Regions from separate parts of the Candidatus Oleimmundimicrobium sp. genome, predicted to be linked through region 2. Evidence: a T-box and tRNA genes for the amino acid it is inferred to sense, from the RefSeq annotation. Region 2 holds a T-box; the other holds one or more tRNA genes.
The links. The T-box of region 2 lies ahead of pheS (phenylalanine--tRNA ligase subunit alpha). A T-box ahead of a tRNA ligase gene usually reads a tRNA of that ligase, here a tRNA-Phe.
Positions count from the first base shown of each region.

Region 1: it has a tRNA-Phe gene. The T-box ahead of pheS (phenylalanine--tRNA ligase subunit alpha) is inferred to sense a tRNA for this amino acid. The anticodon was not compared.

Region 1 is NZ_JAUSCH010000024.1:21,871-28,330, forward strand. It holds gene purH (bifunctional phosphoribosylaminoimidazolecarboxamide formyltransferase/IMP cyclohydrolase) at 1-238, shown strand, start outside; tRNA gene Q7U95_RS01725 (tRNA-Lys) at 560-635, shown strand; tRNA gene Q7U95_RS01730 (tRNA-Glu) at 696-771, shown strand; tRNA gene Q7U95_RS01735 (tRNA-Val) at 931-1,005, shown strand; tRNA gene Q7U95_RS01740 (tRNA-Asp) at 1,101-1,179, shown strand; tRNA gene Q7U95_RS01745 (tRNA-Phe) at 1,269-1,344, shown strand; gene Q7U95_RS01750 (metalloregulator ArsR/SmtB family transcription factor) at 1,494-1,817, shown strand; gene Q7U95_RS01755 (thioredoxin family protein) at 1,807-2,040, shown strand; gene Q7U95_RS01760 (permease) at 2,043-2,996, shown strand; gene Q7U95_RS01765 (Fur family transcriptional regulator) at 3,108-3,560, shown strand; gene Q7U95_RS01770 (DUF5320 domain-containing protein) at 3,561-3,800, shown strand; gene Q7U95_RS01775 (DUF5320 domain-containing protein) at 3,832-4,167, shown strand; gene Q7U95_RS01780 (radical SAM protein) at 4,164-5,093, shown strand; gene Q7U95_RS01785 (ARMT1-like domain-containing protein) at 5,131-5,982, shown strand; gene Q7U95_RS01790 (amino acid permease) at 6,189-6,460, shown strand, end outside.
Region 2 is NZ_JAUSCH010000012.1:10,643-17,102, reverse strand. It holds gene pheT (phenylalanine--tRNA ligase subunit beta) at 1-2,172, opposite strand, end outside; gene pheS (phenylalanine--tRNA ligase subunit alpha) at 2,414-3,442, opposite strand; T-box leader at 3,510-3,735, opposite strand; gene rplT (50S ribosomal protein L20) at 3,766-4,125, opposite strand; gene rpmI (50S ribosomal protein L35) at 4,149-4,346, opposite strand; gene infC (translation initiation factor IF-3) at 4,383-4,886, opposite strand; gene thrS (threonine--tRNA ligase) at 5,114-6,460, opposite strand, start outside.

The DNA of each region.
Region 1 (6,460 bases), on a different contig from region 2:
AGTGGACTCTTCGGAACTGGCTATAAAGAAAGCGGGAGGGGTCAAGGCCTGCAAGGATGCAGTGGTTGCGTCGGATGCTTTCTTTCCTTTTAGAGACTCTATAGATGCTCTGGCCAAAGTTGGAATTAAAGCAATTATTCAGCCGGGTGGCTCAATGCGTGACGAAGAGGTTGTTGCTGCTGCCAATGAGCATGGTATTGCGATGATCTTTACAGGCAAAAGACATTTCCGTCATTAATTTTTAGCAAGTTATCTTCAACTGCAAAAATTTCTTGACAGCATAAGTTAAGGTTGATACCCTGTTCTCTGCTGTGTAAAATAAAAGCAGTAGGTAATAGGTAGTTTATGGTTGGTGTTTTTTTATTTTAGTAGCAATTGCTTTTAACTATTGGCTGTAATTTTTTAGATTTTGACTAATGATTAATAACTAACAACTAGATGGGCCATTAGCTCAGTTGGCCCCTTGGCCTGGTAAGGCCTCCGGGGTCCCGTAGGTCAAAGACCGAGGGATAGAGCACTTCATTTACGGTAGTGTTAAAGTTGTCGGGTAGTTGAATTTGGGCCGTTAGCTCAGTTGGTAGAGCACCGGACTTTTAATCCGGGTGTCGAAGGTTCGAGTCCTTCACGGCTCACCATTTTTAGTGATATGGAATTAAGTAACCATATTGCTATGTTAGTAGCTAAGTATCGAGCATGCCCCCATCGTCTAGGGGCCTAGGACACAGCCCTTTCAAGGCTGCGGCGGGGATTCGAATTCCCCTGGGGGCACCAATTTAGGGAATTGAAATGGGTGACGCCAGGCATTCCTCCTGGTGGGGCACCAATTTGAATAGTCGGGTGTACGGAGTCGATAGTAAAATTAAAATAAGGTTTTATAATAATAAAAAAGCTTTCACTCTTGACTTTGAACTAATAAACTATAGATTAATGGGGCGATTGGCTCAGCGGGAGAGCACCTGCCTTACAAGCAGGGGGTCGCAGGTTCAAATCCTGCATCGCCCACCAAAAAGGCAGTTTATGGTTAGTGGTTTATGGTAAAAGAGCATTTAAGAGTTTTTGTTTATGAACTATCAACTATTTTCACTATTAACCAAAGTTTTGGGGGCGTGGTGTAGCCTGGTTTAACACACTGGCCTGTCAAGCCAGAGATCGCGGGTTCAAATCCCGTCGCTCCCGCCACATTAGTTACATAGATACATAGTAACTTGCTAACATAGTTTTTTATAGTTCAATGTCACTATGTTGCTATGTGGCCAGGTATCTTTTACGGCGGGATAGCTCAGTCGGTAGAGCAGAGGACTGAAAATCCTCGTGTCCGCGGTTCGATTCCGCGTCCCGCCACCACCGTTTCTCCAGCTCGGAATATATATTTTTGAATATCTGTCATTGGACACATCGTTCTGAAAATTCCCTTAGAAAAATATTGACAAAAGAGATAAATTTTACTATTATATCAATGTGTGTTGATACAATAGTAATTGATATGAGGTGTTATGGAAGACTTGCAAGTTGGTTGTGGGATTAAAACAAAAAAATTAAAGGAACTGGCGGAGTATTTGAAAATCATTTCCGATGAAAATCGATTGAAAATTTTGTGTTTCCTAAAACACGGAGAACATTGCGTGTGTAAAATTAACGAGGTTCTTAATCTTCCCCAGAATCTCACATCACATCATTTAAAAATCTTACGTGAAGCGGATTTTGTAATTGCCAGGCGTGAAGGTAGATGGATTCATTATCGTTTAAACAATAAAAAAATCCGTTATTTAATGGAGCTTTGTCAAAAGAATATTTTGGGAGGGAAAAGTGGAGATTAAATTATTGGGAACGGGCTGTTTAAACTGTAAAAAACTTGAGGCAAATACCGTCGAGGCGATTACAAAACTTGGAATTGATGCAGAGGTTGAGAAGGTAACCGATATTGTCGAGATAATGAGCTATGGTATTCTTTCGGTCCCCGCGCTTGTGGTTGACGGGGAAGTTAAAGTAAGTGGCCGGATACCTAGCGTTAATGAAATTATGAATCTTTTAAAGGTATAATTATGTGGCAGAATGCAGTTAATTGGTTAATTTATGATTTGTTGGGATTAGATAAAAGCTCACTTTTTGGCGGAGCGGTAAATTTTTTCATCTACGATGTTGTGAAAATTATTTTCTTACTTTTCGTAATCATATTTAGTGTTAATATAATTCGCTCGTTTTTGCCACCCGAAAAAATCAAGGAGATGCTTGCCGGTAAAAATAAGTATGTTGGGAATGTGCTTGCGGCTCTCTTTGGGATAGTGACCCCGTTTTGTTCATGCTCAGCGGTACCCCTTTTTATAGGATTTGTTGAGTCAGGGATACCTCTTGGAGCAACATTTTCTTTTCTTATTGCTTCGCCGGTAATTAACGAGATTGCTCTCGGACTCTTATGGAATTACTTTGGCTTAAAGATTGCCCTTATATACATTGTCTCGGGTTTACTTATCGCCATATTTGGAGGCGTTGTTATCGGTAAGCTTGGTCTCGAGGATTGGGTTGAGGATTTTGTATATCAAATTAAAGTAGGTAAAAGCGTAAGCCGGGCCGCAAAACTTACTTTTAAAAAGCGCTCTAAGGATGCTTGGATTTACACATTTGGATTGGTTAAGAAAATCCTTCCTTATATTGTGCTCGGAGTAGGCGTAGGCGCTTTTATTCACGGTTACGCGCCGGAGGATTTGCTGGTGCGTATTGCGTCAAAATCAAATCCATTCACTGTGCCGGCTGCGGTTTTAATCGGTGTCCCGCTCTACTCAAATGCTGCCGGGACCATTCCGATTGTGGTGGCCCTCATAGAGAAAGGGGTCCCTATGGGCACAGCGCTTGCTTTCATGATGGCGGTAACTGCTTTAAGTCTTCCTGAGATGATAATTTTGCGCAAAGTCTTGAAGAAGCCGTTGCTCGCGACATTTTTTGGCATCGTCACAATCGCCATTATTTTTACCGGTTATCTCTTTAATATGTTGATTTAAACTCCGATATGTTTATAAAACCTAAAAATTTCTTTAACCCTCTTATTTGACACAAGACTCTTTTTCGGGTTAAATAATAATGAGAATCATTATCAATAAAGGAGACAAGAGATGCCAGGTCCGAGATGGAGAGGAAACTTTAAAGAACGTGGTCATAGAATAACCGCTTCAAGGAGTGCTATTTTAGACGTTTTAAGTAAAAAGCGTGGTCATCTAACTGCCGAAGATGTTTTTTTTGAAGTGAGAAAAATACAGAGAGGGATAGGTATTGCAACCGTTTATAGGACATTAGACCTTCTGGTGCAGATGGGTTTGGTTTGTAAGTTCGATTTTGGTGATGGCAGAGCCAGGTATGAGCTTGCCTCTGGCAAAAAAGGGCATCACCACCATCTCATATGTAGAAATTGTGGTCGGATAATTAATTACGATGATTTTTTAACCGAGGAAACCGGCCTTGTTAAAAAAATAGAGAAGGAATTGAGTCAAAAACATGGTTTTAAGATAGACGCTCATCAATTGGATTTTTATGGTTTGTGCAAGGATTGCCAAAAGGAGGTGAAATAAATGTCTGGATTCAATGGAACGGGACCAAGGGGTGAAGGGCCAATGACGGGCGGAGCAAGAGGATATTGCGCGCTACCGTATGAAAGCTATGCTGCCTCAGGGGGTGCTTATCCCGTTAGGCCGATGTCTTCGTTGCTTGGCGCGCCAAGACCGTATTCATACGCAAGGCCTCGTTTAGGTCTCGGTTTTCGTCGAGGCGGAGGTTTTGGACGCCGAGGTGGTTGTGGAAGACGGTTTTAAACTTATTTAATAATTAAAGGAGGCGATTTTTATGCCAGGATTCAATGGAACAGGGCCAAGAGGCGAAGGGCCTATGACGGGCGGAAGACGAGGAAATTGCTCACCGTCTTACGGAGCAGATTATCCAAGCAGACCCCGCGGAGGTTTTGCGCCGGGAGGCAGGGGATATAGAAACATGTATTACGCAACAGGCCAACCGGGTTGGGCGCGTTTTGGCTACAGTCCCGGCCGGGGTCAAGGAGCGGGAGCAGTTTCTCAAGAGCCGGGAACAGAAAAAGAACTTCTTAAAGAAGAGGCGAGTTTGTTAAAAGAGCGTTTGGATGTGATAGAAAAACGTCTAAATGAAATCAAGGAAAGTGCCGAATGAACTATGTTTACGGCCCTGTTCCTTCCAGAAGATTAGGGTTCTCGCTCGGTGTTGATATAATTCCCTTCAAAATTTGCAGTTATGATTGTATTTATTGTCAGCTTGGCAAAACTACTTTAAAGACGGTTGAGCGGAAAGCATATGTTTCTTCTCAAGATGTTTTAGAAGAATTAGCTCTTTATTCGTCTGAATTTAAGGGACAAATTGATTATATTGCTTTTTCCGGGAGCGGGGAACCCACATTAAATAGCGAGATAGGAAAGATGATAAGAGGGGCTAAAAACCTAACTTCCATTCCGGTTGCCGTGCTCACAAACGGATCCATTTTCTTCAACAAAGATGTGCGAGAAGATTTAATGGAGGCCGATGTTGTGCTCCCTTCTTTAGACGCGATTACATCTTCGATTTTTCAAGCGGTAAATGTGCCTTGTCCATCTCTTAAAATAAGGGATATTATCGAAGGGTTGTGCTCTTTTATCAGAGAATTTAAGGGCGAAGTTTGGCTGGAGGTTCTTCTTTGCCGAGGGATAAACGATGGCGAAAAGGAGCTTGAGAGAATTAAAGAAGCTGTAGAATTGATAAAACCCAATAAAGTTCAGTTGAACACAGTTGTTCGACCATCGGGTCGAGGAGAAGTTTATCCTCTTAACTATGCGGAATTAGAAATCGCAAGAGAAATTATCGGGAATAATTGTGAGATTATAGCTGATTTTAAGGGTATGTCCGAGAGATTGTTTACAAAAGATGTTAGAGAAGAAGAAGTTTTAGCTCTTCTCAGACGAAGGCCTTGCACGATTGGAGATATTTCAAAAGTTTTAGGGGTTAATAGGTTGGAATTGATTAAGTATATTGAAATGCTAAATAAAAAAGGCAAATTAAAAAGCATTACTAAAGACGGAAAAATATATTATTATTCTAAGGGTTAAAAAAGTAACTTAAAAATTTTATTAAAGGAGAATTTAATTGAAAACGTGTTTAGACTGCATTTCGTGCTTTTTTAGGCAGGCGCTGGAAGCTTCCAGGATGGTTTCCGATGATGAAGCTCTTCATAAGGAAATTTTGCAAGAGGTTGCTAAAGAGTTTTCAAATATTTGTCTCGATGAATCACCTCCTTCAATTTCGCGGCGGGTACATAAAATAGTTCGCGATTTAACGGGAAATCCCGATCCTTATAAGGAAGTTAAACGTAAATATAATCAGATGGCTCTGGGGCTTTACCCTCAATTAAGAGAAAGAGTTTTAAAATCGGACGATCCTCTCCTTACTTCAATAAGGATGGCAATTGCGGGAAACATCATAGATTTTGGGGTTGGAAATTCTTTTGATGTTGAAAAAGAAGTTGAAGAAGCTTTTCATAAAGAATTTGCTACGCTCGACTATTCTGAATTTTGTGATTTCATTGAAGATTCTGAAGAAATACTTTATCTTGGCGATAATGCCGGCGAGGTTGTATTTGACCGGCTTTTGATTGAGGTTATTGAGAGTATGAATAAGCGGGTAGTTTATGCGGCGCGGGGCGCGCCTATCATAAACGATGCTACATTGGATGACGCTAAAGAGTGTGGAATTCATGAAAATGCAACTGAGTTGATTTCAACCGGTTCGGATGCGCCGGCCACTGTTCTTGAGTTTTGCTCACCCGATTTTATTGATAGGTATGAAAATGCCCAGATGATAATAAGTAAGGGCCAGGGTAATTTTGAGGCGTTGTCTGGTGAAAAGAAGCCAATCCTTTTCCTTTTTAAAGTCAAGTGTCCCGTTGTCGCTAAAAATATAAATCATAAGGTTGGCGACATGGTTTTATCCAGAGGATGATCCTTTGGATTAATGGGTCAGAAGTTTTAAAATAGGCATAAAATATAGCACTTAAAAATAGTTTATCAGGGCAAGTTTTTGTTCTGGTTTTCTTGTTTTTTTTAGAGCTGTTATTATTGGCGTAAGCTCTTCTGTTAAAATATATTAATTAGCTTAATTGCTTATTAATAAGGGTCCAAAAGCATTGTTGGAGTTGATGCGTTCTTATGAAAAATAAAATCACGGGTAAACTGAAAAGAAATGTGGGTTTTATGTCAGCGGTTTCCATAAGTATGGGGACGATGATAGGGGCCGGAATTTTTGTTCTTCCTGGAATCGCAATAGCTAAAGCGGGGTCTGGTGCCATAATTTCCTTTGCTATTGCCGGACTAATTGCTCTAACCGCTGCTTTATCGGCAAGCGAGCTTGCGTCGGGAATGCCTAAAGCCGGTGGAAGCTATCACATTATCAATCGGAGTTTGGGGCCGGCTATCGGTTC
Region 2 (6,460 bases):
TTCATCAACAATTAAGGAAACGTCTAAAGAAATGCCGGGATAACGGGGAATCTCCTCAAAACGAGTTAATAACTTAGCATGAGATACCAGCTTACTTACAAACAGTTCAAAAACTACAACTTTATTTGGAAATTCATAAGCAGCATTGACTTCAGGATGAACTTCACCCAAAATTCCAGCCACGTCGCCATCAATAAGCAGTTCGGCGCATTTTCCGGGATGAAAAGTCGAATGCAATGCTTTTCGCAAAAACCAATCCTTGATACCTAAATCAGCCAACAAGTTTTCAATTGCTCCTTTGACATCAAAGAAGTCTATTAACGGTTCTTTGCCAAACCATTGTCCCTCACTCCAAGAACCGGTGGCCGCACCGGCCACCATAAGCGGCTCATCGGGAAGTTCCTTGCCTGAGACAGGCCGAAACACTCTTCCCATTTCAAAAACTTGCGCGTTGTAGATATCGCGGTTCACGTTCCTCTTAGCAACATCCAGCAAACCGGGAATAAGAGTTGTTCGCAATACCGACTGCTCTTCACTTAAGGGGTTTTTAAGCAATACACATTTAGCAAGTGGGTCTTTCTTATCCAATCTTATCTTCTCGTAAAAATTTGGGGTAACAAAACTATAATTGATGGTTTCCCAAAAACCGGAAGAGGTAAGGGAATTTTTAATGCGCTTTTCTATTTTTTGAGAAAGACTCAAGCCCCCTTGTTTTCCACTGCTCTCGGGCAAAGTGGATTGAATGCGATTATATCCGTAAATACGGCCAATTTCCTCGATTAAGTCTATTTCACGTTCCAAATCGGGCCTAAATGTTGGAATAAGCACATTTAGCTGGTTGTCTTGCTCCGCCTTTGAAACCTCAATCTCCAAACTTTCCAAAATTTTATCCATCTCGCCCGCCGGTAAATCCGTGCCTAAAATTTCATTGACGCAATTTACACGCAACTTTAAAGTTTTAGGCATTATCTTTTTTGGATAAACATCGATTATTCCTTTTAACACTTTGCCATTTGCAAACTCTGCCATGAGTTGAGCAGCTCTATCAGCAGCAAAAACCGTACCGCCGGGATCTGTTCCCCTTTCAAATCTGAGAGAAGACTCAGAGATTAAACCTAAGCCCCTTGAGGTTCGCATTATATTTGTGGGTTTAAAATAAGCTGATTCAAGCAAAATTGTGGTTGTGCTTTCGGATACCTCCGACTTCACTCCCCCCATCACACCTGCCAACGCAATAGGCCCCGATGAGTCGGCTATAACAAGCATGGAATCATCAAGCCGCCTCTCCACATCATCCAAAGTTAAGATGGTTTCATTATTTTTAGCACGCCTGACAATTATTTTTCCGTTCTTTATTTTCTCATAATCAAAGGCATGCAACGGCTGACTTGTTTCCCACATTACATAATTCGTAATATCAACAATGTTGTTTATTGGTCTTAAACCCACAGCTTTAAGACGTTGTTGAAACCACCGAGGAGAGGGGCCAATCTTTACATCCTTTATAATCCGAGCCACATATCGAGGACAAAGCTCAGGGTCCACTATTTCAACACCGGCAAAATCGTTTGCTAATTTTTCAGATTCTTCAATTTCAATTACCGGTTTTTTGAGTTTTCCGTCCGTAATTGCCGTAACTTCTCTGGCAATGCCAATCGTCCCAAGACAATCAGGTCGATTGGGGGTTATTTCCAACTCCAAAATAACATCTTTGAGGTTTAACGTTTTACTAAGTTCTTCTCCAATTTTAAGCTTCGGATCTAAAATCATAAGCCCGCTTGCATCATCGCCTATATTTAATTCTATAGCTGAACACATCATGCCGTAAGACTCAACACTCCTAAGTTTTGCTTTTTTTATCTCCATTCCATTAGGCAAAACAGCACCAACCAAAGCAACTGGTACCTTATCGCCTTCTTTCATATTTTTAGCGCCGCAGACAATTGTAAGCTCTGCCTCAGCACCCACGTCAACCTGACACACAACCAGCTTGTCGGCATTTGGATGCGACTCAATTTTCTTTATCTGCCCCACTACAATATTCTCCAGGCCCTTCCCCAAATACTGAACAGATTCAACGGCCGTGCCGCTTAAATTAAGCTTTTCAATAAGCTCTTCAATTGATATGTCAAAATCAACGTAATCTTTAAGCCAGTTTAGTGAAACCCTCATTTAAACCCTCCTCTTCGCAGCTAATTGTAAAATGGAAATTGTAAATATTAAATTGCAAAATTATTTTCCTTTTGGTTTTAAAACTTTAAAATTTCCAATCTTCAATCTTCAATTTCCAATTTCCAATTCTTTTTACCCGTTACCCTCTACCCCTTACCCATTTATCCTCTCAACTTTCTATCAGCCCTTACCATCAGCTATCAGCCATAAGCCCCGCCAGAGGCGGGCAGGCATCTGCTACTTAGAACTGTTCTAAAAATCTTAAATCATTTTCATAAAACAGACGAATATCGTTTACTCCGTATTTAAGCATGGCAATACGTTCTACTCCCATGCCAAAAGCAAAACCGGATACTTCCTCAGGGTCATAACCAACTTCGCTTAATACATTCGGATCGACCATACCCGCACCAAGTATCTCAAGCCATCCAACACCCGAACAGACCCTGCATCCTTTTCCACCACACATCATGCAAGAGACATCAACCTCAACACTCGGCTCAGTAAAAGGAAAAAAGTGGGGCCTAAGCCGCACATCTCTGTCTGTCCCAAACATTTTTTTGGCAAAAACCTCTAAGGTGCCTTTTAGGTCGCCAAAAGTAATTTTTTTATCAACTGCAAGACCCTCAACCTGGTGGAACATTGGAGAATGGCTTGGATCAGGTACATCTCTTCGGTAAGCTTTGCCGGGAGCAATTATGTAAACAGGCGGGAGTGTTTTCTCCATCACCCTAACCTGAACAGGCGAAGTGTGTGTACGTAAAAGAACCCCATCTTTTTGAGTATATAAAGTATCCATTAAAGATCTTGCGGGATGGTCAGCTGGTGTATTTAACGCATCGAAATTATAGTATTCCGTTTCAACCTCAGGACCCTCTGCTACTTTGTATCCTAATCCAATAAAGATATCGGTTATCTCATCGATTATTTGCGTAATTAAATGTCTTTTTCCCACAGGAAAACATCTACCTGGAAGAGTGATATCTATAACTTCTTCTTCTAATTTTCGCTCCAAAACTTTACTTTCCAACTTCTTTTTTCTCTTAATTAACTCACCTTCTATAAATTGGCGCACTTCGTTAGTTTTCTTTCCAACAACCGGTTTTTCCTTAGAAGATAAGTTCCCAAGAGACTTTAATATAACTGTTATTTTGCCCTTTTTTCCCAAAAAAGAAACTCTTAAGGATTCAAGTTCCTCAAGAGAGGAGGCAATAAAAATCTTGTCTTTTCCTTCTTTCTTAATTTTTTCCAACTCATTTAATACAGGCAAACCTTATCCCTCCAAACATAAAAAATAGTATATTAAAAAACTGCAAAAAAAACAAAAATCCCCGCCCGAAAAGGACGAGGATTTAACCCGCGTTACCACCTTAATTCCTCGTAATAATTTTACGAGGCTCTCATGCCCTGTAACATAGGGCTTGCGTTGAGGCCGATTATAATCATTCGGCATCACAACTCAAGAGCGAACTTCAATCGTTTTACCTTAGCAACACTCTCAGCCCAGGATGCTGCTTCTCTTTAAAGGTAACCACGATTTACTTTCTCCTTCACCGTCTTTACCTATATATAAAATTTAACAACTAAAATTCATCAAGCGCCAAGTTTCTCTTTAGCCACAGACGCAACTGCCGAAAAAGCTTCAGGATCATTTACAGCCATATCGGAAAGCATTTTGCGGTTTATATCAACATTTGCTAATTTTAAACCGTTCATTAACCGATTATACGACAAGCCATTTTGTCTGGCAGCAGCATTTATTCTGGTTATCCAGAGTTTTCTGAAATTCCTTTTTCTCGTCTTCCTATCCCTATACGCATAAGTCAAAGAGTGTGTAACCTGCTCTTTAGCGGCTTTAAAAGTACGACTTTTTGCTCCGTAATATCCCTTTGCAAGTTTTAATATCTTTTTTCTTTTTTTTCTAGCATGAACAGCTCTTTTTACTCGCGACATCTATCGCAACCTCCTTAAAATCTCTACTTCGACACAAGAAGCTTCTTAATTCTTTTTGTATCGGCAACATCAACCAAAGTTTTTTGTCCTAATTTTCTTTTTCTTTTAGGCGACTTTTTCTCTAAAATATGACCTTTATTGCTTCTTCGCCGAACAATTTTCCCGGAGCCGGTTAATCTAAATCTTTTTGCCGTACCCTTATGGGTTTTCATTTTTGGCATTTAATTCATTACCCCTTTCTTCACGACTACCCTAAACTACTTAGATGGTTTGCTTGTTGGAGCAAGAACCATAATCATGTTCCGCCCATCCAGTTTGGGCCTAAATTCCATTGTCCCCAATTCTTGAAGCTCATCAGCCAATTGCTCGAGTATTTTTTTACCAAGATCGGTGTGTGTCATTTCCCGACCCCTGAACATCATAGTAACCTTAACCTTGTTCCCTTGATTTAAAAATCGTTCAACGTGTCTTTTTTTGGTCTCATAATCGTGTTGACCAATCTTCGGCCTGAACTTTATTTCTTTAATAACTGTAAATGTTTGATGCTTTTTAGCCTTTTTTGCTTTTTGCTCTTGCTCATATTTATACTTCCCGTAGTCCATAATGCGACATACAGGAGGATTAGCTTGTGGAGCAACTTCAACTAAATCCAAACTACTTTCATCCGCTATTGTAAGGGCTTCCTTGATTGTTTTTATTCCAAGTTGTTCCCCTTTTTCAGAAATCAATCTTACTTCCGAGGCTCGAATCCGTTCATTTATGCAAGCTTTTTTATCGATTGATATTCACCTCCTAAAAATTTGCCCACTTCTTTGCCTTATATCCTCTTCATATTAAATAAGGGTAGCATAAGCCACCCCGTTAAAACTACAATAACCCCATAAGCTATTTTCTTGCTGTGAGGTGAGAAGCGGATGGCTTCTTCTTTCCTTATACATTTTCAAATTGGAAGTATATCGTGTTACTGTTAGAATGTCCAGCCCAAACTTTACAGTCTCTTATTTATTTCTTGGAATAAATCATCTAAAAATTTCTTTAACAACAACCCTCGTTTATCTTCACCACTTCTGGCCCGTACCGAGATAGTTTGAGTGTCAATTTCATTATCCCCAACAATAATCATGTGAGGAACCTTTCCTACTTGGCTATCGCGAATCTTTTTATTTACAGATTCTGACCTTAAATCCACCTCCGCGCGAATACCTGACTTTAAAAGGTTGCAAACCACCTTGTTCGCATAATCATTATGACGATCGGCAATGGGAAGCACAACCACTTGAACAGGCGCAAGCCAAGTCGGAAAAGCTCCGACATAATGCTCAATTAAGCAACCCATAAATCTTTCTATCGAACCCAAAATAGCCCGATGTATCATGATGGGACGATGTTCTCTGTTATCTTCGCCCATATATGTTATATCGAAACGCTCGGGAATATTAAAATCAACTTGCACGGTAGAACATTGCCAAGCTCTTCCCAGAGCATCCTTGATTTTTATGTCTATTTTTGGCCCGTAAAAAACACCTTCCCCTGGATCTATTTGATAATTTAATCCGGCATTATTAAGCGCCTTTTCTAACGCGGTTGTAGCTTGCTCCCAATGCTCCAAAGTGCCAACATACTTATCCGGTCTGGTTGAAACATAGATTTCATACTCATTAAACCCAAATGTTCGCAACATATGGAGAATAATATCGAGAATCTTTAAAATTTCATCTTCAATTTGTTCCGGCCGACAAAAAATGTGAGCATCGTCTTGGGTAAATCCCCTTACCCTCAAAAGACCGTGCAGAACCCCGGACCTCTCATAGCGATAAACCGTGCCGAGTTCAGCCCAGCGCAGTGGCAACTCCCTGTAACTGCGAGTTTTTGACTTATAAATAAGAATGTGAGCCGGACAATTCATCGGTTTGACTACATATTCCTGTTCTTCAATTTTCATGGGAGAATACATGTTCTCACGGTAAAAATCCCAATGTCCACTGGTCTTCCAAAGACCGACCTTTGCAATATGAGGAGTCATTACCATCTCGTAACCACGCTTTAAATGCTCATCACGCCAAAAATCCTCAATAATTTTTCTTATTAAAGCTCCTTTGGGATGCCAAAGAACGAGCCCCGCTCCAAAATCATCATGTATGCTGAATAAATCAAGCTCTTTGCCCAATTTTCTATGGTCTCTTCTTGTGGCTTCTTTTTGTTTGTACAAATATTCTTCAAGTTTTTTGGAGTCATTAAAAACTGTCCCGTAAATTCTTTGAAGCATCGGCCTTTTTTCATCACCACGCCAATAAGCTCCGGCAACACTTAATAGCTTAAATGCCTTAATTTTACC